DNA from 4 places in the Streptomyces phaeolivaceus genome. Region 2 is predicted to be linked to each of the others. Evidence: riboswitches for the same ligand, from Rfam matches in the RefSeq annotation. Region 2 holds a riboswitch; each other region holds the start of a gene.
What was found. A riboswitch is a leader RNA that binds a small molecule or an ion and turns the genes downstream of it on or off. The one in region 2 is predicted to bind cyclic di-AMP.

Region 1 (7,504 bases), 3.6 Mb from region 2:
GGCGAGCACCGGCACCTCGCCCCGGGAGATCCCGTCGGCCACCCGGGCGGTGCACAGGGCCGCCGCCATGGTCAGATAACCGCCGGTCAGCGCCTTGCCGACGCACATCACATCCGGTGTCACCGCCGCGTGGTCCGCCGCGAACAGCGCGCCCGTGCGCCCGAACCCGGTCGCGATCTCGTCGAACACCAGCAGCACGTCGTGCGCGTCGCACGCCTCGCGGAGCACCCGCAGATACGTGGGGGAGTGGAACCGCATCCCGCCCGCGCCCTGCACCACCGGCTCCACGATCACGGCGGCCAGTTCGTCGGCGTGCTGTTCGATCGCCGCGCGCAGCGACTCCGCGTACGACTCCTCGTACGCGGCCGGCGGCGGGTCCGTGAACACCTGCCGGGGCAGGACGCCCTGCCACAGCTCGTGCATCCCGCCCTCCGGGTCGCACACCGACATCGGCTGCCAGGTGTCCCCGTGATAGCCGCCGCGCCAGGTCAGCAGGCGCCGCTTGCCGGGGCGGCCGAGCGAACGCCAGTACTGGAGGCACATCTTGACCGCGACCTCGACCGAGACCGACCCGGAGTCGGCGAGGAAGACATGCTCCAGACCCTCGGGCGACATGTCGACAAGGTGCTTCGCGAGCCGTACGGCGGGCTCATGGGTGAGCCCGCCGAACATGACATGGCTCATCCGGCCGAGCTGCTCGCGCGCCGCCTCGTTCAGGACGGGGTGGTTGTAGCCGTGGATCGCCGACCACCACGAGGACATGCCGTCGACCAGCTCGCCCGAGCCGTCCGCGAGCTTCAGCCGGACCCCGCTCGCCGACTCCACGACGAGCGGTTCCCGCCGGCCCGGCATGGGCCCGTACGGATGCCACACATGCCGCCGGTCCAGCTCGACCAGCTCGGCCACGCTCCGGTCGGGCAGCTCAGGCATTGGGCGCGAGATCGGTTCCGGTGCCCCGACGGCGTACGGCGACCAGGTCCGTACGCGCCTCGCCCGCCGGGGTCCTGACGGCCGGCGCCTCGGCGGCGGAACCGCACACCCCGCCCCCCGCGTGCGACCCGCAACCGGCGCCCGCGCCCTCGTCCGCGTGCGACCCGCAGCCGCCCCCGGCGGAAACGGCCGCGACGTGCGCCCGGTGCTCCGGCAGTGTCACCTGGTCGGTGCCCTCCACCTCGAACCCGGCGTCCGCGATCATCTCCAGGTCGGCCTTGCCGGCCTGGCCCTCGCTGGTGAGGTAGTCGCCGAGGAAGATCGAGTTGGCCAGGTGCAGGGCGAGCGGCTGCATCGTCCGGAGATGGACCTCGCGACCGCCCGCGATCCGCACCTCGCTGTCCGGGCAGACGAACCGCACCATCGCCAGGATCCGCAGACAGCGCTGCGGGGTGAGGTTCCACTCCTTGGCGAGCGGGGTGCCCTCGAAGGGGATCAGGAAGTTCACCGGCACCGAGTCCGGGTCCAGTTCGCGCAGCGAGAAGACCACGTCGACCAGGTCCTCGTCGCTCTCGCCCATGCCCGCGATCAGCCCGGAGCACGCCGACAGTCCGGCGGCGTGCGCCTTCCGCACGGTGTCCACCCGGTCGGCGTAGGTGTGGGTGGTCGTGATCTCGCCGTAGGTCGCCTCGGACGTGTTCAGGTTGTGGTTGTACGCGTCCGCGCCCGCCTCACGCAGTCGTTCCGCCTGACCGTCGGAGAGCAGACCGAGACAGGCGCACACCTCGACGCCCTCGTTCTGATCCTTGATCGCCTTGATGGTGTCGGAGACCCGGGCCACGTCCCGGTCGGTCGGACCGCGTCCGGACGCCACCAGACAGACCCGCTTGGCGCCCCCGGCGAGCCCGGCCGCGGCGGCCTTGGAGGCCTCGTCGGGCTTGAGCCAGCTGTACTTGAGGATGCCGGCGGTGGAGCCGAGCCGCTGGGAGCAGTAGGAGCAGTCCTCGGGGCAGAGACCGGACTTGAGGTTGACCAGATAGTTCAGTTTCACCCGGCGCCCGTACCAGTGGCGGCGCACCTTCCCGGCCGCGGCCACCACGTCCAACAGCTCGTCGTCGGAGGTACCGAGAACGGCGAGCGCCTCGGCACGGCTCGGCGGCTCGCGCCGGAGCCCCTTGTCCACCAGCGTGTTCAGCAGGTCCATGAGAGCCGATCCTGTCCTACGGGACCGCTTCCGGCCAAGGAGAGTTCGGACAACAGAGTGGGATCGGCGTGTGGGTATCACCACATCGTGAGCGGTCGGCGGGGCCGTTAGTGTCTGTGCACTGCCTACAAAAGCACCGGCGGCACCGTGCACCACGGCGCCGGCCCCGCGGCCTGCCCGCGGCACACCGCCCGCCCACACCCCGGAGGACCCATGGCGTTCGGCTGGATCGACGAGCAGGCGTCGGCGCGCCGCCGCGCCGGGCTCGTACGGACCCTGCGGCCCCGCCCCGCCGACTCGCCGCTCCTGGACCTCGCGAGCAACGACTACCTCGGTCTCGCCCGGCACCCCGAGATCACCGAGGGCGCCGCGGAGGCCGCGCGGCGGTGGGGCGGCGGTGCCACCGGCTCCCGGCTCGTCACCGGCACCACCGAGCTGCACGGCGAGCTGGAGCGGGAACTCGCCGACTTCTGCGGCTTCGAGGCCGCCCTCGTCTTCTCCTCCGGCTACGCCGCCAACCTCGCCGCCGTCACCGCGCTCGCCCCGCACGGCTCCCTGATCGTCTCGGACGCGGGCAACCACGCCTCGCTCATCGACGGCTGCCGGCTGGCCCGGGGCACCACCCAGGTCGTCGCCCACGCCGACCCGGAGTCGGTCCGCAAGGCACTGGGCACGGGCGGCGGGGTGCCCGCCGTCGCCGTCTCCGACACCGTCTTCTCCGTGGACGGGGACGCCGCCCCGCTGGCCGCCCTCGCCGCCGTCTGCCGGGAGTACGGCGCCGGGCTGATCGTGGACGACGCCCACGGACTCGGCGTCCTGGGCGACGGGGGCCGGGGCGCGCCGTACGCGGCGGGGCTCGCGGGCGACCCCGACGTGGTCGTGACGGTCACGCTGTCGAAGTCGCTGGGCAGCCAGGGCGGTGCCGTCCTCGGCCCGGCCCACGTCATCGACCATCTGGTCAACGCGGCCCGGACGTTCATCTTCGACACCGGCCTCGCCCCGGCCGCGACCGGCGCGGCGCTCGCCGCGCTGCGGCTGCTGCGCCGGGAGCCGCAACGGGCCGCGCGGGCCCGTGCGGTGGCGCGGGAGCTGCACACACGGCTGACGGCGTCGGGCCATGAAGCGGTGCGGCCCGACGCCGCCGTGGTGTCCGTACGCGCGCCGTCGCCGGATCAGGCGGTCCGATGGGCGGCCAACTGCCGGGCGGCGGGTCTCGCCGTCGGCTGTTTCCGCCCACCGTCCGTGCCCGACGGCGTCTCACGGCTGCGGTTGACCGCCCGCGCGGATCTCACACAGGGGCAGATCGATCGAGCCGTGGGGATCATCGGCGATACGCGACCGTGAGTCGGCGTCCCGGCCGAGCGTCGCCACGAGCGGAAGCGCACACGCTGTCGGTGGTGGTCACCGCAGCGTGGTGATGAATCCCTCCCAGGCGTCGGGGTCGAACAGCAGGGCGGGCCCCGCCGTGTTCTTGGAGTCGCGTACGGCCACCAGACCGGCCCAGCGGCCGGGCCCGGGACGGGCCGTCTCCACGCAGTTGTTCATTCCGGTGCTGCGACTGCTGCGCAGCCATCGCACTCCGCGCAGTTCGGTACTGGTGGTTACGTTCCGAGGCAGTGCGGACATGGTGCCTCCTTACGCGCCGGTGGCTAGTCCGGCGATGTAATCCAACGAGTCCTCGGGCGAAAGGGCGTGGATCTGAAGGGCGTTGAAGGCCTCGACATACGCCTTGAGGTCTTCTTTCCGTTCGAGGTAGAGGCTACTCGTCAAGTGGTCGAGAACAACCACGTCCAGATCAGATGTGCTCCGAAACGAGAAAATTACGAAAGGGCCGGTGACGCCGATATGCGCCCCGGCAGTGAACGGGAGCACCTGCAGTCGCACTTGGGGAAGCCGCGCCGCCTCGACCAGATGGACCAGCTGCCGCGTCATGATCTCCGGGCCACCCACCTCACGTCGGAGAACGCCCTCGTCGAGCACCGCGCTCAGCCTCATCGGCGGGCTCCCGCGCAGAACCTCCTGCCGCGCGAGCCGCACCTCCACGAGCGCGTCGATTTTGTCGTCTTCCAGCCCCTCCACCGCGGCCCGGGTCACCGCCCGCGCGTACTCGGGGATCTGCAGCAGCCCCGGCACCACCGAGGTCTCCAGCGTCCGCATCCCCCCGGCCTGCGACTCCAGACTGATGAAGTCCCGGTACGTCGGCGGCAGTACGCCCCGGTACGCGTGCCACCAGTTGTGCCGCCCGCCGCCGTCCTCGGAGCCCGCCAACGCCAGGAGCAGCTCCCGTAATTCGGTGTCGTCCACCCCGTACGCGTCCAGCAGCTTGCGTACGTCCGCGGGCTTCACCCCGCTGGCGCCCGTCTCGATCCGGCTCACCTTGGACTGGTGCCAGCCCACGCGGTCGGCCGCCTCGATACTGGTGAGCGCGGAACGGGTGCGCAGCACACGCAACTCGGCACCGAGCTTGCGGCGGCGTACCGCCGGACCGTACTGCATGGGATTCTCCTTCCGCCCGGCGCGCGAAGTCGGGGTGACGACAGAGGATGGACGAAGACCCCACCCGAATACGGTCGGCCGTCGGATAGTTCACCGCTTCGAGCGACAGATATATGCATATCTTGGTGGATCGCACCCGAGACAGCCCAGGTAGTGGCAGTCTGGCGCGAAGCACCAGTCCGGGACCGTAGTCGAACCATCCGCTCCCTGTCGGACACCGGTCCCGTGGGAAAGGGACGCCTCGCCATGGCAGATCACCTGGAAGCATCCGTCACTCTGCCGAGCGATCCCGCCTCGGTGTCCGCCGCCCGGAACTACGTCGCCGGCGTGCTCGCCGAATGGGGCCTGCCGGGCGACACCGACATCGCGGAGACCGTGCGCCTGATCGTGTCCGAACTCGCCACCAACGCCGTCCAGCACACCCTGGGCCAGTCGCCCACCTTCACCGTGGACCTCGCCCTCGACCGGGACGAGCACCTGCGCATCGGCGTCACCGACAGCCATCCACGCTTCCCGAAACGACTGCCGGCCGCCGTCCAACAGGACAACGGCCGGGGCATGGTCATCATCCGCTGGCTGACCGCCGAATGCGGCGGCAGGCTGAGCGTCAGACCCACTCGGGAGGGCGGCAAGACGGTGGCGATCGAACTTCCGTGGACGGTCCCCGTGCAACCGGTCACGGCGGGCGGTCCGCAGGAGACATGAGGACCGCGATCGGCGCGCACCAGAGGCGTCGGGGGCGGCGGAGCGCTCCGCCGCCCCCGACGGTGGGTCAGCGGACCCGGCCGTACCAGACGTTCTTCGTCCAGAGCTTCTGCAGCCGGACGACGTCACCCGTCTTCGGCGAGTGCCAGATCTTTCCCTTCCCCGCGTAGATACCGACGTGATAGACGCTCGAACCGGAGTGGAGGAAGACGAGGTCTCCGAGCTTGCGGTTGCTCGCGGAGATGTGCTTCGTCTTGTTGTACTGCTGCTGAGCAGTACGGGGCAGCTTCTTGCCCGCCTTCTTGAACGAGTAGAGCGTCAGCCCTGAGCAGTCGAACCTGCCCGGACCCGTGGCGCCGTACTTGTAAGGGGAGCCCTTCTTGGAAGCCGCGACCTTGAGTGCCTTCGACGCCACTGTGGCGGCCTCGGCGCCGGATGCGGCGCCCGGGACCACGATGCTGCCGCTCACTGCGGCGATGGTGAGAGCCGAGGCCGTGCCGGCCCGGGTCAACAGCGACGGGACACGATTCAGCGCAGTCATGCGCAACCCTTCGTCAGCCGCCTGTGAAGGATGACCTGTCGGATTCGGGCTGGCGAAGTTGCCCGGCCGCTGACGCGGCTTCACCCCAAGGGCTGCTCGGCCCGGTCATGGGTTGACCGTTCCGGCGACCCGTCGTGCTTGGGTCCTCCACTCCTGCCGATGCACTCCTGTCGACCGGTCATCCGGGTAGCGGCAGGACTCGGCGTCCACCCGGATCGCCCCGCCGCTGCGGCGGGGGCTTGTCGTCAGGAAGGGATCTTGGCGCACGGACGTCCGAAAATCCCAACGGAACCATGGATTTGTGGTCTTACTCACCACTCCCCCGTTCGGGTGGACAGGGGGATTTCGGCGGGTGTGTCCAAGTGGCCGAGGAGGTCCGCACCAGCACCGGAATGGCGTGCTCCGGCCATGTACCAGGCGTGTTGCGCAACTTGACAGGTCCTTGCGACGTATGGGCCGATGGGTCGATCGCGGTAGGCCGTCCGAAGGGCGTGAAACCCGGACCGGACGCCCCGTCAGTAGTACGGCGCGCGGGCCTGGATCGGTTCAGGTCGGTGAGTCCTCCGGTTCCGGGGGCAGGGCCACCCGGCCGGCCCGCCGTTCGCCGTCGAGGACCCGCAGGGCCCGCGCGAGCGTCGGGGCGTGCACCTCGTTCTCCCCGCGCCTGTGCATCAGTTCGAGCGCCTCGCGCAGGGCGATCGCCTTCGCGACGAGCGCCTGCGCCGCACGCAACCCGCGGTAGGTGTCGCCCGGACGGGCCGGATTGATCCGGCCGAGCAGATCGACCACGTCCAGGTAACGGTCGATCAGCTCCGCCTCGGCGCGGGTGAGCGCGGGCAGCGGCGGCAGTTCGGGTGGCAGCATCCGCGCCTCACCTCGCGCCGGGGAGCGTGGGCGAGCCCTTGCGGCTCCGGATCACCCGGTCGGCCAACCCGTACGCCACCGCCGCCTCGGCGTCGAGGAACAGGTCCCGCTCGATGTCGGCGGCGATCCGCTCCGGGCCGCGCCCCGTGTGCCGGACGAGCATCTCCTCCAGCATCCGGCGGTTGCGCGTCAACTCCGCCGCCTGGATGACCAGATCACTCGTCTGCCCCTCGATCCGGTCGGTCGTCCCCGGCTGGTGGATCAGCACCCGCGCCCCCGGCAGCATGAACCGCTTGCCGGGCGTGCCCGCCGCCAGCAGCACCGCGGCGGCCGAACCCGCCTGCCCCAGACAGACGGTCTCCACATCGCAGGTGACGAACCGGATCGTGTCGTAGAGCGCCGTCATCGCGCTGAACGAGCCGCCCGGCGAATTGATGTACAGCGAGATGTCGCGGTCCGGCGCCTGGTACTCGAGATGCATGAACTGCGCCATCACGTCGTTCGCCGACGTGTCGTCGATCGGTGTCCCGAGGAACACGATCCGTTCCTCCAGCAGCTTCGAGTACGGGTCCATCGTCCGGTGACCCGCACCGGTGCGCTCGGTGAACTCGGGCAGCACATGTCGGGCCGACGGTCGGTTCGCGGGCATGGGGACGCCTCCTCTGGAACGGCTTCTGTACAGAATGTACAGGACGTACGAGGGGCTGGGGAGGGGCCCGGCGAGAGACGGCGCCCCGCGAACGGGATCTTCCGCTCGGGGCGGC
Region 2 (7,504 bases):
CTGGGCGCGTACCGGATGAGGACGATGTCGCCGACCGGCCGGGTCTCCAGCAGCCGCAGCCGGCTCTTCGGCCCCCCGGGGTAGGCGCCCGTCCCGAACAGCCGTGGCGCGTCGGCCTCGCCCACGAAGATCGGCGCGACGGCCAGCTGCACCTCGTCCGCGAGCCCCTGCTGGAGCAACTGGGTGTGCACCCGGCCGCCGCCCTCCACCATGAGGCGCCGGACACCGCGTACGTCGCCGAGGTGGTCGAGGACGGCCGACCACTCCAGTTCGGGGCCGACGGGGACCACGTCCGCGCCGTTCGGTCCGGTAGGCAGGCCCGCCGCGCGCAGCCGCTCCAGCCGTTCCGCGCCCTTGTCCGTCGTGTACACGACCTTCTCGCCGCCGGTGTGCCAGAACCGTGCCGCCGGGTCGAGATCGCCGGTGGCGCTGACGGTGACCTTCAGCGGGTACTCCGGGAGCCCGGCGGCGACCCGGGCCGCGCGCCGCTCGGGGGAGTTGACCAGTAGCCGGGGGTTGTCGGTGCGCAGGGTGCCGGCGCCGATCAGGATGGCGTCGCTCGCCGCCCGCACCTCGTCGACCCGGTCGAAGTCGGCCGGGCCGGAGAGCAGTAGCCGTTCGGGCCCGGTGTCGTCCAGGTAGCCGTCGAGGGAGACGGCGGCGGACAACAGGACGTAGGGCTGGGGCATGGGCGGCGCTCCCTGATGAGGACGGCGGGGTTGGTTCAAGTTTTAAACAATAACTACACTGTAAATATGACGACCCGCTGGCTCACCCCCGAGGAACAGCGTGCCTGGCGTGCCTACGTGGCCGCGAGCTCACTCCTCGAGGACGCGCTCGACCGGCAGCTCCAGCAGGAGGCCGGCCTGCCGCACCTCTACTACTCCGTGCTGGCCGCCCTCTCCGAGGCGCCCGAACGCCGGATGCGGATGACCGATCTCGCCGAGCACCAGAAGATCACCCGCAGCCGGCTGACGTACGCCGTGACCCGGCTGGAGAAGGACGGTGTGGTGCGGCGCGAGGACTGCCAGTGGGACAAGCGGGGCAGTGTCGCCGTGCTCACCGACAAGGGCATGGCCCTGCTGGAGCGCACGGCGCCGGGTCATGTCGAGACGGTCCGCAAGGCGGTCTTCGACCATCTCAGCCCTGAGCAGATCGGCCAGTTCGAGGAGATCTGCGCGGCCATCGCGGGCGCGATCCAGGGCGACGACCCGAGGGCGTCGACCGGCTCCGAAGACCTGCCGTGGCGCCGCCGAGCATGCCCGTCGAGCCAGTCCGGTCACTCAGGTAACCCCAGTAACCCCAGTAACCCCGGTAACCCCGGTAACCCCGGTAACCCCGGTAACCCCGGTAACCCAGGTAACCCAGGTAACCCAGGTAACCCAGGTAACCCAGGCCAGTCGGGCCAGTCGGGCCAGTCGGGCCGCTAGGCCGACCCGGCCGCGGGGGCACCGCGAAAAACCCTCCCGCTGTTGCGGGAATGTGAGGCCGCCCCAATCCGGTTGCTTGAAATTTGAAGCACGGGTTAGAGTCGCTGCGAGCGCTGTGCTTCAAAACTGAAGCACAGCGACGCCCGCACCAGGACCGGAGAACCGCATGCCCGACTTTCCCGCTGCCACCCCGCGTGCCCGCGTCCGGGTACCGCTGCGTTTCCAGGACGGCTACGGCGTCGACGCCGAACTGGTCACCTTCCACGGCCTCGTCGACGAGCAGGAGCACCTGGCGATCGTCCTCGGTGACCCCGACCCGGGCACGGCCCCGCTGGTCCGGCTGCACTCCGAGTGCCTGACCGGCGATGTCTTCGGCTCGGCCCGCTGCGACTGCGGCCCGCAGCTGCGCGAGGCGGTGGAGCGGATAGCCGACCGCGGCGGTGTCCTCCTCTACCTCCGCCAGGAGGGCCGGGGCATCGGCCTCTACAACAAGCTCGACGCGTACGCCCTCCAGGACCAGGGCCTCGACACCTACGAGGCGAACGCGGCGCTCGGCCTGCCGGAGGACGCCCGCGACTACACGGCGGCGGCCCAGATGCTCGGTGCCCTCGGCATCGACGAACTGGACCTGCTCTCCAACAACCCCGACAAGGCGCGGCAACTCCGCGACCTGGGCGTCGGCGTCCGCCACCGCGTCCCCACGGGTGTCTTCACCACCGCGCACAACGTCCGCTACCTCCGCGCGAAGGTCCTCCAGACGCAGCACACCCTGCCGTTGCCGGAACTGACGGGCCTCACGGGCCTGACAGCCGGCTGACAAACCCCACCCGCGCCCCCGCCAGGGCCTGTCTCACAATTCCCGCCTGCCTCGCGACGCCATGCACGCTCCCCCACTCTCGGCTTCGCTCGACCGGGAGGTACCCCCACGACGCCGCGACGCCGCCCTCCGGGCGACGACGGGAATTGTCAGACAGGCCCTAGCTAGCCCACTCGGCCCCGCCGAGTAGCCCGGTTCCCGGCCGCCGGAAACCCTGTATCCGTGGGGCAGCGAGAGGGCGCGGAGGGCGTGAGGGAGCCGGGCGGGTGGCGGTTCTCGTACGCCCGTGCGCTCGTCCGCGTCGTCCCCGCACTGCTGATCGCCATCGGCCTCTTCTACGACCACTTCACCCCGAGCGAGTTCACGGCGGTCCCCTTCTTCACCGCCGCGCCCCTGGTGGCGGCCCCGCTCTTCTCGCTGCACGGCACGGTGATCACCGGCGTCGTCTCGGTCGCCGGCATCACCGCCGTACGGATCGTCTACGACGACGCGGGCCATGTGGACGCGATCACCGAGATCGCCACGGTGGCCACCGTCGCCGTACTGGCCGTACTGATCAACCGTCTCGTCCGCCGCAGCGACGCCCGGCTCGCGACCGCCCGGGAGATCGCCGAGGCGGCGCAGCGGGCCGTACTGCCGGTGCCGCAGGAGCGGATCGGCGGGCTGGAGATCGCCGCGCGGTACGAGGCGGCGCAGGCCGGGGCGTCGATCGGGGGCGATCTGTACGCGGTGCAGGACTCGCCCCACGGCGTACGGCTGGTCGTCGGCGATGTGCGCGGCAAGGGGCTGGGGGCGGTGTCGGCGGTGGCGGTGCTGATCGGCGCGTTCCGGGAGGCGGCCGAACAGGAGTCGACGCTCGAGGCGGTGGCCCAGCGGCTGGAACGGGCACTGGCCCGCGAGAGCACCCGGCGGGAGGCCGCGCGCCGGGACGCGGCGGTGAAGTACGAGGGGTTCGTGACGGCCGTACTGGCGGAGTTCCCGCACGGCGCCGGCCGCGCCCGGATCGTCAACCGGGGCCATCCGTCCCCCCTGCTGCTGTACGCCGACGGCACCCTGCGCACCCTGGACGCCCCGCGGCCCGCGCTCCCGCTGGGCATGCAGGACCTGGCCACCTGGCCCGACCGCGCGGAGGAGACCGACTTCCCGCCCGGCGCCACGCTGCTCTTCCACACCGACGGCCTCTCCGAGGCGAGGGACGCGCGAGGTGTCTTCTACGACCCGGCCGCCCGCCTGTCCGGCCGCGCCTTCTCCACCCCGGACGCCCTGCTGACGACCCTGGCGGAGGAGGTGCGCCGGCACACGGGCGGCCGTACGACGGACGACATGGCCCTCTTGGTGGTCCACCGCCCCTGACACACACGTCCCTCCGCACACCCGCCCCCGCACACACGTCTCTCACGTCTCTCACATCTCGCGCCTCCCATCTGTTCGATGTCACCGAGCGTGCCCGTCCGACCGTCCTGCGTATAACAACTGACGTACCGTCAGGACAACTGTTACTCGTGAGTCAATGCCAACTCGCCCGTTTTCGGCCCCTCATGACCCGTAAAGTCCAGCGCGAAAGCCGGAACGATCATTCGGAACAGCTTGGAATGGAGCACTCGTGTCTATTAACGTTCGATAACGCAGCGCGGTCGTCCCAGCCGTCACAAGAGACGGCTCCGTGCTCACGCGCCGAATCCCGCAAGGGAACCGGGGAACCACCACCCTGGGGTGAATCGCACGGAAACCGCCGTGGCAGTACGCACGTCCGGTTTACGCGCGTAGGAGACCTTCCTGCTCCGAACCCGTCAGCTAACCCGGTAGGCGAGGAGGAAGGAAGGAGTACGCCCACGTGGCGTCGAACCGGTCCGCGACCGAAGCCCCGTTCGTGCCGACCCAACGCGAAGGCGAGAGCCAGACGTTCGGTTACGGCAGCTACAGCAGCGACAACGAGGGCCCCTGGCAGGAGTGGAATCCCAGCGAGGACACCCTGCGTCCCGTTCGCGGCCGGCACCGTGTCGCCAAGCCGCGCGGCGTACTCGCCCGTGGCGGACTGGCCCGCAGCTCCACGGTTCTCGGCGTCGGTGTCATAGCCGCCGTCAGCGGAGCCGGTATGGCGAGCGCGCAGTCCGGCAAGGCCCCGGTCTCCATCTCGATGCCCGACATGCCGAACGTCGGCTCGGTCTTCGAGGACGAGCCCGAGGCCGAGACGCCGGAGCCCGAGGCCTCCACCTCCCCGCTCAGCAACGCCGGTCTGATCGCCACCGACACCGCCCAGGGCACGGCGGACGCCGGTGAGGCGCTGCGCGCCCGGATCATCGCGCAGGCCGAGTCCCAGCAGGACGCGTTCGACAAGGCCGCCGCCGAGGCCGCCCAGACCGCCGCCGCGGACAAGGCCGCCGAGCAGGCCGCCAAGGAGAAGAAGGAAGCCGAGGCCAAGGAGGCCGCCGCCGAGAAGAAGGCGGCCGAGGAGGCGGAGAAGAAGAAGGAAGCTGAACGCATCGCGGCCCTCGCGGGCCAGTTCACGCTTCCCACCTCCTCCTACACCCTCACCTCCACCTTCGGCCAGGCGGGCCCGTACTGGTCCTCCGGCTACCACACCGGCCTGGACTTCGCGGCCCCCACCGGCACCCTGATCAAGGCCGTCGGCAGCGGCACGATCACGCAGGCCGGCTACGAGGGCTCGTACGGCTACAAGACCGTCCTCACCCTCGATGACGGCACCGAGATCTGGTACGCCCACCAGTCCTCCATCGGCGTTAGCGTCGGCCAGAAGGTCACCACCGGCGACGTCATCGGCCGCGTGGGCGCCACCGGCAACGTCACCGGCGCCCATCTCCACATGGAGGTCCACCCCGGCGGCTCGGCCAGCGGCATCGACCCGGCGGCCTGGCTCCGCAGCAAGGGCGTCACCCCGTAGGACCACCCCCGCTCCCCGGAGCACAACAACAACGACGCCGCGCGGGCCACGGGCCTACGCGGCGTTCGCCATGCCGGGGCGAGACGGGACGGTAAGAGGACGAGGCACCCCTCCCCCTCCCCCTCCCCCTCCCCCTCTCCCCCTCTCTCCCCCCCTCTCTCCCCTTCTCTCTCCTCCCTTCACGTGCTGTTCATGGTGGGGCGGAATGCGAGGGTCCGGGCCGGGGGTTGACGCCCTACATGACTTCTCTTCGCAAGCTGGGCACGTCCGACATCGAGGTCTTCCCGCTCTCCCTCGGGGGCAACGTCTTCGGCTGGACGGCGGACGAGGCACAGTCCTTCGCCGTCCTCGACGCCTACAAGGCGGCCGGGGGCAACTTCGTCGACACGGCCGACGCCTACTCGGCGTGGGTGGAGGGCAACGAGGGCGGTGAGTCCGAGCGGATCATCGGCAAGTGGGTCAAGGCTCGCGGCAACCGCGCCGACGTGGTCATCGCGACCAAGGTGAGCCAGCACCCCGAGTACCCGGGCCTGACGGCGGCCAACATCAAGGCCGCGGCCGACGCCTCCCTCGCCCGCCTCGGCACGGACTACATCGACCTCTACTACACCCACTTCGACCAGCCCGAGGTGCCCGTCGAGGAGATCATCACCGCCCTCGACGAGCTGGTGAAGGCCGGCAAGGTCCGCGCGATAGCCGCGTCCAACATCACCCCCGAGCGCCTGAAGGCCTCCCTGGACTTCTCGGCCGCCGAGGGCCTGGCCCGCTATGTCGCCCTCCAGCCCCACTACAACCTGGTCTCCCGCGACACCTACGAGGGCGCCCTCCAGACCGTCGCCGCCGACGCGGGCCTCTCCGCCGTCCCGTACTTCGGCCTGGCCAAGGGCTTCCTCACGGGCAAGTACCGCCCCGGCACGACCGTCGACAGCCCCCGGGCGGCGGGCGCGGGTGCCTACCTCGAAACGCCGACCGGTACGCGGGTCCTCGCCGCGCTCGACGAGATCGCCGAGGCCCGGGGTGCCGCCCACGCGACCGTGGCGCTGGCCTGGCTCGCCGCCCAGCCGACCGTCGCCGCCCCCATCGCCTCCGCCCGCACCCTCGACCAACTCCCGGCCCTCCTGGCCGTCCCCGACCTCACCCTGACCCCCGAGGAACTGACCCACCTGACCAAGGCATCGGCGTAACTCCGACCCAACTCCGCGTACGTCCGCCTACGACAGCGTACGTCCGCCTATGGCCGCGTACGTCCGCCTACGACAGCGTACGTCCGCCTACGACAGCGTACGTCCGCCTACGACAGCGTACGTCCGCCTACGGCCGTCGGGATCCGCCTCTCGTTGCACATGGCACCCGGCGGCCGGTGCCGGGCCGAGCCGGGTCGCGCGACCCGGCGCTCACGGGGCACCGCCTGCGCCCACCCGTGCCGCCCCAGCGGCACGATTGCCCGCGGCTATAGCCGCGGGCACCCCGTACGGCGGGTCAGGGGCGTACGGCGAGAAGGGGGCGTGTCGGGGGGTGTCCGCCCGCAGCGGTTGGCGCGTCAACTCGTCCCACTTCTCAGCCAACCGATTCCGCGCCGTTCCGAGGACGGACACCCCCCGGCGCGCCCCCGACCCACCCACGCCCCCACGCCCCCACGCCCCTAGGACCGATACGGGTTGTACACGGCATAAGCCGACACCCCGTAGCCCACAGGCTGCGGATACCCCGACCCATACCCGCCGTACCCGTACCCACCGCCGTACCCGTACCCACCGCCGTACCCGTACCCACCGCCGTACCCATACCCGGACCACCCCCCGGCCCCCACCTCCCGCCCCGCAAACCCCATGGCCGACCGAGCCACCTCCCGCCTCCGCCACAGCTCGAACAACAACTCCCGCTCCCGCAGAGCGAAGTCACCCCCGGCCCACCCCCGCCGCCCCCGCCGCCGCAGAAACGCCAACCGCGTCGCGTACACCTCGTACTCGGCGATCGACCGCGCCCCCGCCTTCCCGAAGTGATGCGCCGCATACTCCCGCGCCACCCGCCGAGCCCGCATCGACCCCAGCACGAACGGCTCGGCCGGCGTCAGCCACCCCGCCGCCGCATACGCCGGCAACTCCTCCCGCACGGTCCGCAACTCCCGCTGCCGAGCCCAGATCACCAACCACGTCAGCAACCCGAACGCCGGCACCATGAACGCCGCGTACACCGCGAAGAACCCGTACTCCCCGAACGTCGCCGACCCGTTCCACACCGCGTGCATCCCCATGGCGAGCACCAGCCCCACCACCGGCACGAGCACCCGCCGCCCCCGCTGCCACTCCGCGGAGAACGCCGCGATCCCGAACCCGATCCCGGTCAGCACGGTGA
Region 3 (7,504 bases), 1.9 Mb from region 2:
GGCGGGACACGCTGTCCGCGCAGGACGGGTTCTCCCTGGCGGGTGCCTGTGTGCTCTGGTTCGTGACGGTGCTTCTCCTCGGCAGCGCGTGGGGCCGCTACCGGCTGGCCCACGCCCGGCTGGCCGTCGCCGGGGAACTGCCGTGGCGATTGCAGGCGTTTCTCGACCGGGCCGCCGCGGAAGGGCTGCTGACCAGTCCGGACGGATACGGAGAGGGCTGCCACGCCTACCGGCACGAACGGGTGCGTGACGCACTCGTGGCGAGCGGCGGCGGTGACGACCCCCACCAGGACGCTGTCCGACACGTGCGCCAGGAGATCGTGGACGAGACACTCGCACAGCCGGAGGCCGTCGCCTACATCGCCTACACGGCGGATGGGGACTCGGCGGCCGAACAACGGGCGGCGGAACACATCGTCTCGTTGACCGAGAGAGCGCTCGACGACGACCTGCAGACCATCGCCGATGCCGGAGCGGAGGCGTACGGGCGTTTCCAGCAGGCACACCGCAGCATGCTCGCGGTACAGCGCAAGCCCTGGTGGGCGGGACCGGTGCTCACCTTCGTGTACGGCACGATCGCCGGCCTCGGCGTGATCTTCCTGCTGAACGCCGTGGGCCTGATGGGGATGGCCCTGGACGAGGTGGCCCTGGCATGGTTCGGGGCGGCTCTCGTCTGGCTCGGATTCCGGCAGTGGCCGACGTCGGCCGCCGCCTGGCACAGGCGTTGGGTGATTTCACCGGCGCCGGCCTTCGGCCCCCTCGTCGTGCTGTCGGTTCTGACGGGCGTCGCCCCCGATCGCCTTCCCGCCGTCGCGATGGTCTCCGCCGTGCTGACCGCACTCACCCTCCCCGTCTACCTCTACGCCCGCCCGCACGCCGCCACCCACCGCGCTCTCCGCCTCGAAGACCCCACGCGTTGGCCCGAACTCCCCGCCACCCGTTCCCGGGACGCCGCGGTCCAGGCAAGGCGTGACTGGCTGGCGGCCCTCGCCCGGGACGGTGTGATGCCGCTCCTGCGGGGCCGACTGCCGGTGGGTCGCGGCCACCAGAGCCTCAGCTTTCCCACGATCGACCCCTCCCGCCTCACCGGAATCCGCCGCTCCGACCAGTTCGTGGCCACTGAGGCGGCGCGGCAGACCGAGTACCACCTGAGGCAACTGGAGAGCGCCAGCCTCGGAGTGAGCGGGCCACGCGGGGCCGGCAAGAGCAGTCTCATGCAACGGTTCTGCGCACCCGACGCGGCGACCGCCGCCGACGACCTGCTCGTGCTGGTGCCCGCCCCGACGTCGTACGACCCGCGGGAGTTCCTGATCCACCTCTTCGCGGAGGTGTGCCGCAGGATCACCGGAGTGGAGGCGGCCGATGACGGGCCGCCCGGGACCGAGCCGACCCGCTGGAAGGCACGGGCGCAGCGGATCGGGGCGGCCTTCGCCGTGGTCGCCGGGGTGCTCACCTGCGTCGGGGCGTTCCTGTGGCCGCAGCTCACCGAACTCGGGCAGTCGTGGTCCGTGGATCGGCCGCTGCTCGTCGGAATCGGCGGAGCCGTGACCGCGGTCGTCGGTATCGGGTGGGCCCTGGTGCTCTCAGGGCGTTCCACGCGCAGGCACGAACGACGCACCGGAGCCGCGGAAGCCGCTGCCCTGCGCCATCTGCGCACCCTCCACTACCAACTGACCGTCATGCGCACCCGGACCAACCAGCTCGCGCTCCCCGCCGGCCTCCAACTCGCCGACGCGCGGCAGGTCCAGCACACGGAACAGGTGTTGACCTATCCCGAACTGGTCGCACGGTTCCGGGCGTTGCTCGATCTCGTCGCGCTGGAACGGCGCCCGCTCGGCGGCCGGGTCGTGATCGGGATCGACGAACTGGACAAACTCGGCAGCGCCGAGGAGGCCGAGCGGTTCCTGAACGACCTCAAGGTCGTCTTCGGTATTCAGGGATGCCATTTCCTGGTCGCCGTCTCCGAGGACGCGCTCACCGCGTTCGGGCGGCATGTGCTCGACGTGCGGACCGCGTTCGACAGTGCCTTCGACAAGGTCGTGGCCGTGCCGCCGCTCGACCTGGCACAGGCCCGCAGCCTGCTGGAACTGCGCGGTGTCTGGTTGCCCGAGCCCTACCTGTGGCTGTGCCAGGTGCTCTCCGGCGGGCTGCCGCGCGATCTGCTGCGTGCCGTGATGAGCCTCGCCGGTGCCAAGGCCCTGCGTGATGTCGGTGAACTCGCGCCTCTGGCCAGGGAACTGATCACCGAGGACGCGTACGCCGTACTGTCCGCGCAGTCCCGCTACGCGGCGACCCTGGCCGGTGACCACGCGCCTGCGGCCGCGCGCTGGATCGGCGAGGTCTCACAGGCGCCCGTGGACGCCGTCGAATGGGAACAACTGATCTATACGATGCCCGCGATTCCCTCGGACGAGTACGAGACCCGCCGGGCCGCGGACCAGGTCCGGTCCTATCTCGCCCTGGGCGCGACCCTTCTGCGCACCTTCACCGACAGCGACGCCTCCGATCTCGCGCAGCGCCTCGACTGGCTGCGGTCCGCCGGTCCCGGGCCCCTGGGCCGGCTCACCACCGCCCGCGCCAAGCTCGCCGCGGAACCCGACGCGGCGTGGGCGGCGGTGAACCGCTATCGGCGCGAGATACCCCGCATGCTGGAGCTGCCCGGACGGACCTGACCGGGCTGTCGCCCTGCCGTCACGCCGGTCGCACCACGCTGTGGATCGAGGACTCGCCGTCGTAGAAGACCGACTCCTCGCGGACGTATGTGCCCGGCTTGGGGGCGTGGATCATCATGCCGTTGCCGATGTAGAGGCCGACGTGGCCGATGTTGTCGTAGAAGAAGATCAGGTCGCCGGGCCTGGCGTTCGACAGGGAGACGGTGGTGCCCGTGTTGACCTGGTCGTAGGTGGTGCGGGGGAGGTCGACGCCGGCGGCCTTCCAGGCGGCCTGGGTGAGGCCGGAGCAGTCGTAGGAGCCGGGGCCGGTGGCGCCCCAGACGTACGGCTTGCCGATCTGTGCGCGGGCGCGGGCGAGGGCCTTGGCGGCCTTCGAGGCGTAGGTGGAGTCCTCGGCCGGGGCGGCGGTCTCGGTGGATGTCTCCGTGCCGGCGGAGGCCTCCTCCTGGACCGTTCCCTGGGTTCCCTGAGTCTCCTGGCTCCCCTGGGTGTTCTGGGTCGGCTGGGCTGTCGCCGTCTGCTGCCGGGTGAGTTCCTCCGCCTTGCGGTCGGCCTCCTCCTGCTCGCGCTTCTCGATCGCGGCGAGCCGGGCCTTCTCCTCGGCGGTGAGGCTGGAGAGCAGTTCACGGGCCTCGGCCAGCTTCGCCTGGACCTTGGCCTTGCTGGTCTTGAGGGCGTTCTGTGACTCGGTGAGCTGTTCGAGGCTGTCGCTCGCCTCCTGGCGCTGCTCCGTCGCCTCGGCCTGCTCGGTGACGTACGAGTCGACGGCGTCCTTCTGACGGTCCGTCAACCGGTCCATCAGCTGGTTCTGGTCGAAGTAGTCCTGCGGGTTGTCCGCCAGGAGCAGCGAGGCCTGGTCGGGGGCGGCCGCGCCGTTGCGGTACTGGGCCGCGGCGAACGAACCCAGCTCCTCCCGCGCCTCGTTGAGCTTCTCCGTGCGCTTGGCGACGGTTTCGAGGAGGGTGTCGACCTGCTTCTTCTGCTTGGTCGTCTTCTCCTTGGCCGCGTTGTAGTTCTCGGTCGCCGACCCGGCCTGGCGGTAGAGGTCGTCGACCTTCTTCTCGACTTCCTCCAGGCTCGGCCTGTCGTCGGTCGACGGCGCGGCCGTGGCCGTCTGCGAGAGCAGGGCCACGGAGGTGAGGGCGGCGGTGGCGAGAGCGGGGGTGCGGATGCCCGCGCGCGTCCGGCCGGCCGGACGCGGCTTGCGGTGCGGCGCCATGGTTCGGCGTCTCCTTCCGTTGTCCGCCTACCGAGTTAGCTGTCGGGTTCGGGCGCAAGCTTCGGAAGGTTTGCCCTACGACCCTTGCCGCGTGCGGCGGTCGGGTCGATTCACCCCAGAGGTCGGTGGGTCCCCGGCTCCGGCGCCGACGGAAGGCGTACCGGACTCGGCGGAGGCCGTGCGGCCCGGCGACGTTCGCCGGTTGGGTCGTACGGTCCTAGGGAAAAAGCTAGCCAACTCGTGTGGCCCGTGTGAAGGTTGATGTTCGATATGCCTGATACGTTTTCGTGACCTTAGCCTCTTCGGCGCGACAGACGGTAGGATCGATCGCTCACCGTCGCGCGGCGGTCGCGGTGCGTGGCGAGTGTGTACGGTTGTGAACTTCCCGGGGCGGCCTCCCGCTGTCAGTGGGGGCGCCTAGACTCGGAGAGCGATGAGCAGCCTCTTTGACGACAGCTTTCTGGCGGACCTCCAGGCCCCCCGCGGCCACGCGGAGGAACCCCCGCCGCCGCCCGAGGACGATCACGTACCGGAGCCGCTTCCGGACGATCTGTTCGGCGGGAAGTTCGACGCGCCACCGGACCGGGACGCGTACTACCGCGACGGCGCCCCCCGCCCCGCGATCGACGCGGCGGCGCTCCTGGACGGGCTGAACGAGAACCAGCGCGCGGCCGTGGTGCATGCCGGGTCCCCCCTGCTCATCGTCGCCGGCGCCGGCTCGGGCAAGACCCGGGTGCTCACCCATCGCATCGCCCATCTGCTGGGCGAGCGGCGGGTCCATCCCGGCCAGATCCTCGCGATCACCTTCACCAACAAGGCCGCCGGTGAGATGAAGGAGCGCGTCGAGCAGCTCGTCGGCCCGCGCGCCAACGCCATGTGGGTCATGACCTTCCACAGCGCGTGCGTACGGATCCTGCGCCGGGAGAGCAAGAAGCTCGGCTTCACCTCCTCCTTCTCCATCTACGACGCCGCCGACAGCAAGCGGCTGATGGCGCTCGTCTGCCGTGATCTGGACCTCGACCCGAAGCGCTTCCCGCCCAAGTCCTTCAGCGCCAAGATCTCGAACCTGAAGAACGAGCTGATCGACGAGGAGGACTTCGCCGCCCAGGCCTCCGACGGCTTCGAGAAGACCCTCGCCCAGGCCTACGCGATGTACCAGTCCCGCCTCCGCGAGGCGAACGCGCTGGACTTCGACGACCTGATCATGACGACGGTCAATCTGCTGCGCGCCTTCCCGGACGTCGCCGAGCACTACCGCCGCCGCTTCCGGCATGTCCTCGTCGACGAGTACCAGGACACCAACCATGCCCAGTACGCCCTGGTCAGAGTGCTGGTCGGCACCTCCGAGCACCCGGTCGACGTCCCGCCCAACGAGTGGGACGTACCGCCCGCCGAGCTGTGCGTCGTGGGTGACGCCGACCAGTCGATCTACGCCTTCCGCGGTGCGACCATCCGCAACATCCTCCAGTTCGAGGAGGACTACCCGGACGCGACGACGATCCTGCTGGAGCAGAACTACCGCTCCACGCAGACGATTCTGAGCGCGGCCAACGCGGTCATCGAGCGCAACGAGTCCCGCCGCCCCAAGAACCTGTGGACCAACGCGGGCGCGGGCGCCCAGATCACCGGCTATGTCGCCGACACCGAGCACGACGAGGCCCAGTTCGTCGCCGACGAGATAGACCGACTGACGGACGCGGGCGACGCGAAGGCCGGAGACGTCGCCGTCTTCTACCGGACCAACGCCCAGTCCCGTGTCTTCGAAGAGATCTTCATCCGCGTCGGCCTGCCCTACAAGGTCGTCGGCGGCGTCCGCTTCTACGAGCGCAAGGAGGTCCGGGACGTCCTCGCCTACCTGCGCGTTCTCGCCAACCCGGAGGACTCCGTCCCGCTGCGCCGCATCCTCAACGTGCCCAAGCGCGGCATCGGGGACCGCGCCGAGGCGATGATCGACGCCCTCTCGCAGCGCGAGAAGATCAGCTTCCCGCAGGCCCTGAAGCGCGTCGACGAGGCGTACGGCATGGCGTCCCGCTCGACCAACGCCGTCAAGCGGTTCAACACGCTGATGGAGGACCTGCGGACCGTCGTCGACTCCGGCGCAGGACCGGCGACCATCCTGGAGGCGGTCCTCGAACGCACCGGCTATCTCGCCGAGTTGCAGGCCTCCACCGACCCCCAGGACGAGACCCGTATCGAGAACCTCCAGGAACTCGCCGCCGTCGCCCTGGAGTTCGAGCAGGAGTCCGGGGCCGCGGCAGGCGAGGGAGAGGGCGAGGGCGAGGGCGAGGCCGTCGCGACGCCCGCCGGGCTCTCCGCCTTCCTGGAGCGGGTCGCCCTCGTCGCCGACTCCGACCAGATCCCCGACGAGGAGGAGGACGGCTCGGGCGTCATCACGCTCATGACCCTCCACACCGCCAAGGGCCTGGAGTTCCCGGTCGTCTTCCTCACCGGCATGGAGGACGGCGTCTTCCCGCACATGCGTGCCCTCGGCCAGACCAAGGAGCTGGAGGAGGAGCGCCGGCTCGCGTACGTCGGCATCACCCGCGCACGGGAACGGCTCTACCTCACCCGGTCCTCGCTACGCAGCGCCTGGGGCCAGCCCTCGTACAACCCGCCGTCCCGCTTCCTGGAGGAGATCCCGGCGACGCATCTGGAGTGGAAGCGCACGGGTGCCTCCGCGCCGGTCTCCTCGGGGCCGGCCGCCGGGGTCGTGTCCTCGCTGTCCTCGTCCCGCTCCCGTTCCTCGGCCTCCGGCGCGTCCGGCTTCGCGACCCGCCGAGGCAACGAGAAGCCGGTGGTCTCGCTCGCGGTGGGCGACCGCGTCACCCATGACCAGTTCGGCCTCGGCACGGTCGTCGGTGTCGGGGGCGCGGGCGCCAACGCGGAGGCCACGATCGACTTCGGTGACGCCAAGCCGAAGCGGCTGCTGCTGAGGTACGCGCCGGTGGAGAAGCTGTAGCCGACGGTCGTCCGGTGAGGCGACATGACTCGGGCCCCTGCTGAGCAGGGGCCCGGTCTTCGTCTTCCTTTGTCGTCCTGTGTCCGTCGCGCTTACGTCGGATCCAACCCGTGGCTGCGCAGCCACGGCAGGGGGTCGATCGCGGAGCCGCCCGCCGGGTGGACCTCGAAGTGCAGGTGCGGGCCGGTGGAGTTGCCCGAGTTGCCGGAGTAGGCGATGGTGTCGCCGGCCTTGACGGTCGTACCGGAGGCGACCTTGTACGTGGAGAGGTGGCAGTACCAGGTCTCGGTGCCGTCCTTGGCCGTCACGATGACCATGTTGCCGTAGGCGGCGTTCCACTGGGTGCGCACGGTGCCGTCGGTCGCGGCCATCACCGCGGTGCCGTACGAGACGGGGAAGTCGATACCGGTGTGCAGGGACATCCAGTTGACGCCGGACTGCCCGTAGTACGCGCTGAGTCCGTGCTTGGCGACCGGCAGCGCGAACTTCGGCCGCAGTCGCTCCTTGCGGGCCGCCTCGGCCGCCGCCTTCTTCTGCTCCAACTCCTGCTGGGCCTTGAGGTCGATGCGCTCCTGCGTCCGGCTGGCCCGGTCGGCGAAGTCGTCGGCCTCGGCGGAGAGGCTCTCCAGCTGGGTGTCGAGCTGGTTGTTGGCG
Region 4 (7,504 bases), 710 kb from region 2:
GCTTCGGGGAGGAAGGGCTGGTAGGTCATGTACGACCGGGGGTCGACGACCGTGACGGTCGCCTCTCCGTAGCGCATCTTCTTGAGGATGCGCCGAGCTGCGTACAGGCCTACGTACCCACCGCCTACTACGAGGATCCTGGGACGCTCCGTGGTGCTCATGCCATCGAGTATGTACCCGCCATACGGGGGTCGCTCGTGCGCCCCTTCACAAGCTTCTTCACGCCCTCTGCTACACTGCGCGGCCCCTCTGGCCGGGTCCTCGGTCCACCAGGGGACCAGCCAGGGGGTTTGACCGTTGTCAAGGCCGCGTGAACTGCCGTTCCGGCCTCTCGGGGACCCTGGACCACCCTTCGGCTTCACACGGACGAGACCCCCGCGAAAACCCTTCGGGGACGCCCTGTTGACCCCCTGGAGCCCCGGAACGCTCTGTGGAGCCTCAAAACATCGCTCAACTGGGGCGATTCTCTTGTGAAGAACTTCACGAAGTTTCTCGGCGGAGGGTCGCCGACGGGTACCGAAGCACCCCTCGGACGCGCTCATGCGTTATCCACACAGCTCAAGCGAGGCTACCGGCAAGCAGTGAACACTTGCCCACAAGCGCGGGCGGGCCACGGGGAAAGCCGCGAAACCCGCCCGGCTCTCACGCCACGGACCAGGCGATTCCGTCCAGAATGTCGTGTTCGCTCACCACGACCTCCGCCGCCCCGATCCGCTCCATGATCGAGAGGAGGACGAGGGCGCCGGCCGCGATGACGTCCACCCGGCCCGGATGCATCGAGGGGACCGCGGCCCGCTCGGCGTGCGTGGACCGCAGCAGCCACTCGGTGATCTCGCGGACCCGGTCGTAGGGGATCCGGGAGTGGTGGATGGCCGCCGAGTCGTACGCGGGCAGGTCCTGGGCGATCGAGGAGAGGGTGGTGACCGATCCGGCCAGCCCGACCAGGGTGTGCGCCTCGCGCAGCGGCACGCTCCGCTCGGCGAGGTCGAGCGCGGCCTCGATGTCGGCGCGGATCGCGGCGATCTGCTCCGGCGCGGGCGGGTCGACGACCTCGCCGTCCCGTACGAGGTGCCGCTCGGTCAGCCGGACGCAGCCGATGTCCACGGAGCGGGCGCCGCGCACATGGTCGTCGCCGACGACGAACTCGGTGGAGCCGCCGCCGATGTCCACCACCAGATACGGCCGGGTGAGGTCGGTGCGGCCGGTCAGTTCCCTGGTGGCGCCGGTGAAGGAGAACTCGGCCTCCCGGTCGCCGGAGATCACCTCGGGCTCGACGCCCAGGATGTCGGACACCCCGCGGACGAAGTCGTCCCGGTTCTCGGCGTCGCGGGAGGCGGAGGTGGCCACGAAGCGGACCCGCTCGGCGCCCAGTTCCTTGATGACGGCCGCGTACTCCCGGCAGGCCGCGAAGGTCCGCTCCAGCGCCTCGGGGGCCAGCCGCCCCGTACGGTCGACGCCCTGGCCGAGCCGGACGATGGTCATCCGCCGGTCCAGCTCGACGAGTTCGCCGGTGGCAGGGTCAGCGTCGGCGACCAGGAGGCGGATGGAGTTCGTACCGCAGTCGACGGCGGCGACCCGGGTCACCGGGCGTCCTCCTGCCCGGTCTTCTCGGGCGACGACGCCGGCACCACGCAGGGGCCCTTCGCCCACCACTCCGGCAGCATCTCGATCGCCTCGTCGCCCAGCGGGTTGACGCCCGGCCCGGCGGCCAGCGAGTGCCCGACGAGGACGTGCAGGCACTTCACCCGGTCCGGCATGCCGCCCGCGCTCGGGAAGCCCTCCAGGACCTCGATCTCGTCGCGGCGGGCGAGGTAGTCCTCGTGCGCGGCCCGGTAGGCGGCGGCCAGTTCGGGGTCGGTCGCCAGGCGTTCCGTCATCTCCTTCATCACGCCGTTCGCCTCCAGCGTGCCGATCGCGGAGGCCGCGCGCGGGCACGTCAGGTAGTACGTCGTGGGAAAGGGCGTACCGTCCGGCAGGCGCGGCGCCGTCTCGACGACGTCCGGCTGACCGCAGGGACAGCGGTGCGCGATCGCGCGCAGCCCGCGCGGCGGACGGCCCAACTGCTGCTGGAAGGCCTCGACATCGGCGTCGGTCGGCTCGGTGCGCGGGGTGGGCGGCGGAGGGGTCTGCATAACCTGCTACTCAAGTCCTCGGTGTGGCTCATCGGTTCACGGTCACGGGGCGACGATCACGGGGTGCCCGTTCGGCTGTCGGCGGCGTCGGCCTTGTCGACCCCGTCCCAGACATTGGTGTACCAGGGACGGTCGGCCGCCCCCTGTGTCGTACGGGACTGCTTCGCCGCGTCCGGGTCGATCATGGTGTAGCCGGTCTCGCCCGGCATCACATAGTGCAGCCGCTCCCGGATGCGCTGCTCGGCGTACGCGTCGTCCTTCCAGCGCGCCTTGAGGTCGCGCAACTCCTCGACCCGCTCGCGCGCCTCCTGCCGCTGCCGCTGCGTGTCGGCGATCTCGGCGCGCTGGGAGACGTACTGCCTTATGGGATAGGCGAGCGCCACGATCATCGAGCAGAGGACGAGGGCGAGCAGCGCGGCCCGGCCGGTCAGCCGGGAGCGGCGGGCCTGGCGCTTGGTCTGGGAGCGGTAGACCCGGGCGGCCGTCTGCTCACCGAGCACCTTCAGCCGGGTCGCGGTGGAGAAACGGTCCCGGTCCCGGTCCTTCACGGCCATGTCCCGCTTCCCCTTCTCCTGTGCGTCCGGCGAAAGTCATACGCGCGCGCATTGCAACGTCCCCGCACACGGTACGGGACCGAGTACGGGGACGTACGTACGACGCTTCCTACTTGCCGTTCTGCCGGTGTCAGCCCTTGAAGCGGGGGAAGGCGGAGCGGCCGGCGTAGACCGCGGCGTCGTCGAGGATCTCCTCGATGCGCAGCAGCTGGTTGTACTTGGCGACGCGGTCCGAGCGGGCCGGGGCGCCGGTCTTGATCTGGCCGCAGTTCACGGCGACGGCGAGGTCGGCGATGGTGACGTCCTCGGTCTCGCCGGAGCGGTGGGACATCATGCACTTGAAGCCGTTGCGCTGGGCCATCTCGACGGCGTCCAGGGTCTCGGTCAGCGAGCCGATCTGGTTGACCTTGACGAGCAGGGCGTTGGCCGAGCCCTCCTCGATGCCGCGGGCGAGGCGCTCGGGGTTGGTGACGAAGAGGTCGTCGCCGACGATCTGGACCTTGTCGCCCAGCTTCTGGGTGATGACGTTCCAGCCGGCCCAGTCGTCCTCGTACAGCGGGTCCTCGATGGAGACGAGCGGGTACGCGGAGACCAGCTCCTCGTAGTACTCCGTCATCTCGGCGGCCGAGCGGGACTTGCCCTCGAACTCGTACTTGCCGTCCTTGTAGAACTCGGACGCGGCGACGTCGAGCGCGAGCGCGATCTGCTCACCGGGGACGTAACCGGCCTGCTTGATGGCCTCGATGATGAGGTCGAGCGCGGCGCGGTTGGACTCCAGGTTCGGGGCGAAGCCGCCCTCGTCGCCGAGGCCGGTGGACAGGCCCTTGGTCTTCAGCACCTTCTTGAGGGTGTGGTAGACCTCGGCGCCCCAGCGCAGGGCCTCGGAGAAGGACTCCGCGCCGATCGGGGCGATCATGAACTCCTGGATGTCGACGTTGGAGTCCGCGTGGGATCCGCCGTTGAGGATGTTCATCATCGGGACGGGCAGCAGGTGCGCGTTCGGGCCACCGAGGTAGCGGAACAGCGGCAGGTCGGACGCCTCGGAGGCGGCGTGGGCGACGGCGAGGGAGACGCCGAGGATGGCGTTGGCGCCGAGGGAGCCCTTGTTGTCGGTGGCGTCCAGGTCGAACATGGCCTGGTCGATGAGGCGCTGCTCGGTGGCGTCGTAGCCGACCAGCTCCGGGCCGATCTGCTCGATGACGGCGAGGACGGCCTTCTCGACACCCTTGCCGAGGTAGCGGTTGGGGTCACCGTCGCGCAGCTCGATGGCCTCGAAGGCGCCGGTGGAGGCGCCGGACGGAACGGCGGCACGACCCGTGCTGCCGTCGTCGAGGCCGACCTCGACCTCGACGGTGGGGTTGCCTCGCGAGTCGAGGATTTCCCGGGCTACGACGACGTCGATGGACGGCACGAGCATCTCCTTCATGGGATGTGACGCTGGTTGTGCGGGGCCGCTTGGGCCTTGCGACTAGAGCCTAACCGCCCCCGGGCCGTCGGCAGCCGACCGACCGTCCCGTGGACAGACAGACGGTACCTATTGTTTCAGCTCGGAACAAAGGGGGGTGGGCGAGAAAGTGAACAGAAAGAGGGAGAGGGCAGAAAGAGGGAGAGGGAGAGGGAGAGGGAGAGGCCCGGGAGGCGGGCAGGAAAAAGCCCCGCCCCGGTGCGTACGGGGGAATGCGCACCGGGGCGGGGAGCCCGTGGGGACGGGGGGACGGCCCTCACGAGGTCTTCACTATGGAGGACACGGATGTGAGCGGGCTGTGGTTCAGCTGGGGAGCGGCCAGATTTTTCGGCCCTGCCGGCCCCCCCCTCACGGGCCACGACGGGTCAGCTCAGGTGGAGCTGCTGGCCCGGGTAGATGAAGTCGGCGTCGTCGATGATGTCCTTGTTCAGCTCGAAGAGCTTCTCCCAGCCACCCTTGACGTTCTTCTTCTCGGCGATGGCGCTGAGGGTGTCGCCCTTGACGACCTTGTACTCGCCGTCGCCCTTCTTGACCTTCTTGCCGGTCGGGGTCTCGACGGTGGCGCGCTCGGAGGAGCGGGAGGCGCGAGTGTCCTCGGTGCTCTTCTTGGTGCTCTCCCGCGAGTTCTGCTGGGTGTTCTGCTGGGTGTTCTGCTGCGCGGAGGAGCCGGAGTCCGAGTTGCCGCTGGAGGCGGCGGCGCCGTCGTACGAGGCGCTGGACAGGCCGGTGCCGCAGACCGGCCAGGCACCCTTGCCCTGGCCCGCGAGGACCTTCTCGGCTATCGCGATCTGCTGGGCCTTGCTCGCCTGGTCGGCGGTGGAGGCGTACTGCGTACCGCCGTAGGCGGCCCACGTGGAGGCGGAGAACTGCAGGCCGCCGTAGTAGCCGTTGCCGGTGTTGATGGACCAGTTGCCGCCGGACTCGCACTGGGCGACGGTGTCCCACTCGGAGGCGGTGGCGGCGGAGGCGCTGCCGGCGACCATCAGCGGGGCGGCGATGGCGGCGGCGCCGGTGACACCGGCGACGGCGATGGCGCGAGCGGCCTTGGACGGGCGACGGTGCTTGCCCTTGCTGGAAAACAGCATGGAGTGATCCCCTCACCGACGCCTGCGAGGTGAGCTGTCGGGTTCGGGCCGGTTGAGTTGCCCGGCCGCGCACGCTCACCTCTCGGCTCACGTCACGCGGCTTCACCCCGAGCCGGTCCAGCGTGAATCGCTGGGCGCGGCACTTACCTTGGGTCCCCCGCTCCTGCCTACGGCGCTTGACGCGACGACTGTTCCTTGCGGCCGTTGGCAGGATTCGGCGTACCGACCGCAGGGGCCCGCTGTGGCGAGCGGTCACGACCGTAGGCATGTGATTCGCCGGATTTCAAAGACGATCAGGGGGTCTGTGATTCATCTCCCACATAGATCAAAACGGGCATTCAAGGGCGAACCATGACCCGAACTGCCGCTACTTTTCGCCCGTTTCGGCACCGACTTCGAGGGTCTGACCGGGAAGGATAAGGTCCGGGTCAGTTCCGACCGTGTCCCGGTTCTCCGCGTACAGCCCGCGCCACCCGCCGTCCAGGCCGAGCGAGTTCACGATGCCCGTCAGGCTGTCGCCGACCTGGACGGTGTACGCGCCGTCCGCGCCCTCGCGCGCCGTGTCGCCGCCACGGGAGGCGTGACGGCCGGAGGGCGCGGAGTCGGTGGCGCGGGAGTCGTCGGCCGCGCCCTCGCCGGCACCGGCCTCGGCGCCGGCGCTCTCGTCGGCGCTGGCGCCGCGGTGACGGCCGGTGCCGCCTTCGCCGTCCTCGCCGTCCTCGCCGCCCTCGGCGACCGAAGAGCTGTCGGACTGTGGCGACTTGTCCGATTCGGTGCTCTCGGAGTCCGTGGAGCCGTCCGAGCCGGTGCCGGTCTCGGCCTTCGCGGAACCGTCGAAGTCCTCGGAGGGCGAGTCGCTCGACGTACCGGGTTCGGCGGAATCATCCGAATCACCCGACTTCGCCGAATCGTTCGAGTTGCCCGAGCCGCTTGAGCCGCTCGATCCGCTTGAGTCGCCCCCATCGGCCGAACCGGATGATTTGGATGAACCGGAGGAATCAGACGAACTGGATGAATCGCGTGAATTCGTCGAGTCGTCCGTGACGCCCGTGTCCACGTCGGCGGAACCGGAGTCGCCGCCGAGGTTGTGGAGCAGTCCGCAGGTGGACCAGACGCCGACGCCCTGGTCGGCGAGGACCTTCTCGGCTACCGCGATCTGCTGCGAACGGCTGGCCTGGTCGGCGGTCGTCGCGTAGTCGAGGCCGCCGTAGTCGTTCCAGTTCTCCTGGGTCAACTGGAGGCCGCCGTAGCGCCCGTTCCCGGTGTCCGCGCTCCACGAACCGCCGCTCTCGCAGTCCGCCACCTGGTCCCAGGTGGTTCCGTCGGCCGCGCTCGCGCCGGTGGCGCCGAGGAGCGGGATCGCGATGACCGAGCCGGTCACTCCGGCGGCGACGAGGAGGGCCGGAGCCTGGCGGGGGCGACGGTGACGACCGTTCCCGGAGAGCATGCGGTTGCCTTTCACACGACAGCAGTGACCGGTGTGAAGGATGTGGTGACCCCTTCGCACTGACGTGTGAACGTAGCCGCAGTCGATCAGTTGTCACAAGTTAATGCAGCGTAGATCACGTGAAGATCACAGACTTGAGGGAGTGTCACTTCCCGCCGCGGAATGAGGTAGTGCTACGGGCTGCCCGGGTCCGCTCACGGACCGCTTCCGCGGGGTGAATTCGACCGGAAGCGTACGCAATCCCCGCATGATGAGCCCTCCTCGCCATCTCAGATCGGCGGAATCCACCGCGAGTCGAAGGTCGGGGAGACGGGTGAGGAGCGTCGCCAGCGCGGTCTGGCCTTCGAGGCGGGCGAGGGGGGCGCCGAGGCAGTAGTGGATGCCGTGGCCGTAGCCGAGGTGCTGGTTGTCACGGCGGGAGAGGTCGAGGGTGTCGGGGTCGTCGAAACGGGCCGGGTCGCGGTCGGCCGCGGCGAGGACGACGAGGACGGGGTCGCCGGGGGCGATGTCCTGGCCGCCGATGGTGAGGGGCTGGGTGGCGAAGCGCCAGGTGGCGAGTTCCACGGGGCCGTCGTAGCGGAGGAGTTCCTCGACGCCGGTTTCGAGGAGTTCGGTCTCCCCGGCGGCCAGGGAGGCCTGGAGGCGGGCGCGTTGCTCGGGGTGGGTGAGGAGGGCGTAGGTGCCGTTGCCGATGAGGTTGACGGTGGTCTCGAACCCGGCGAACAGCAGGATGAACGCCATCGCCGCGGCCTCGTTCTCGGTGAGGTGCTCACCGTGGTCGGAGGCGCGGATGAGCGCGGAGATGAGGTCCTCGCCGGGGG

Region 1: another riboswitch for cyclic di-AMP. It lies ahead of F9278_RS05770 (C40 family peptidase); the one in region 2 lies ahead of F9278_RS22355 (M23 family metallopeptidase).
Region 3: another riboswitch for cyclic di-AMP. It lies ahead of F9278_RS31165 (C40 family peptidase); the one in region 2 lies ahead of F9278_RS22355 (M23 family metallopeptidase).
Region 4: another riboswitch for cyclic di-AMP. It lies ahead of F9278_RS18960 (transglycosylase family protein); the one in region 2 lies ahead of F9278_RS22355 (M23 family metallopeptidase).

Annotation. Positions count from the first base shown of each region.
Region 1 is NZ_CP045096.1:1,206,474-1,213,977, reverse strand. Features, by position in the region: gene F9278_RS05800 (adenosylmethionine--8-amino-7-oxononanoate transaminase) at 1-930, opposite strand, end outside; gene bioB (biotin synthase BioB) at 923-2,134, opposite strand; gene F9278_RS05790 (8-amino-7-oxononanoate synthase) at 2,348-3,478, shown strand; gene F9278_RS05785 (DUF397 domain-containing protein) at 3,536-3,760, opposite strand; gene F9278_RS05780 (helix-turn-helix domain-containing protein) at 3,770-4,630, opposite strand; gene F9278_RS05775 (ATP-binding protein) at 4,877-5,335, shown strand; gene F9278_RS05770 (C40 family peptidase) at 5,403-5,876, opposite strand; cyclic di-AMP (ydaO/yuaA leader) riboswitch at 5,880-6,050, opposite strand; gene F9278_RS05765 (hypothetical protein) at 6,423-6,740, opposite strand; gene F9278_RS05760 (ATP-dependent Clp protease proteolytic subunit) at 6,748-7,389, opposite strand.
Region 2 is NZ_CP045096.1:4,759,069-4,766,572, reverse strand. Features, by position in the region: gene F9278_RS22380 (dihydrofolate reductase family protein) at 1-689, opposite strand, end outside; partial or broken gene F9278_RS22375 (MarR family winged helix-turn-helix transcriptional regulator) at 756-1,286, shown strand; gene F9278_RS22365 (GTP cyclohydrolase II) at 1,597-2,247, shown strand; gene F9278_RS22360 (PP2C family protein-serine/threonine phosphatase) at 2,470-3,600, shown strand; cyclic di-AMP (ydaO/yuaA leader) riboswitch at 3,910-4,071, shown strand; gene F9278_RS22355 (M23 family metallopeptidase) at 4,082-5,149, shown strand; gene F9278_RS22350 (aldo/keto reductase) at 5,389-6,333, shown strand; gene F9278_RS22340 (PrsW family intramembrane metalloprotease) at 6,792-7,504, opposite strand, start outside.
Region 3 is NZ_CP045096.1:6,707,223-6,714,726, forward strand. Features, by position in the region: gene F9278_RS31160 (NACHT domain-containing protein) at 1-2,672, shown strand, start outside; gene F9278_RS31165 (C40 family peptidase) at 2,692-3,891, opposite strand; cyclic di-AMP (ydaO/yuaA leader) riboswitch at 3,901-4,073, opposite strand; gene pcrA (DNA helicase PcrA) at 4,325-6,850, shown strand; gene F9278_RS31175 (M23 family metallopeptidase) at 6,943-7,504, opposite strand, start outside.
Region 4 is NZ_CP045096.1:4,051,320-4,058,823, forward strand. Features, by position in the region: gene F9278_RS18935 (NAD(P)/FAD-dependent oxidoreductase) at 1-161, opposite strand, end outside; gene F9278_RS18940 (Ppx/GppA phosphatase family protein) at 643-1,584, opposite strand; gene F9278_RS18945 (DUF501 domain-containing protein) at 1,581-2,132, opposite strand; gene F9278_RS18950 (FtsB family cell division protein) at 2,189-2,686, opposite strand; gene eno (phosphopyruvate hydratase) at 2,817-4,103, opposite strand; gene F9278_RS18960 (transglycosylase family protein) at 4,517-5,236, opposite strand; cyclic di-AMP (ydaO/yuaA leader) riboswitch at 5,241-5,421, opposite strand; gene F9278_RS18965 (LysM peptidoglycan-binding domain-containing protein) at 5,604-6,683, opposite strand; gene F9278_RS18970 (cytochrome P450 family protein) at 6,810-7,504, opposite strand, start outside.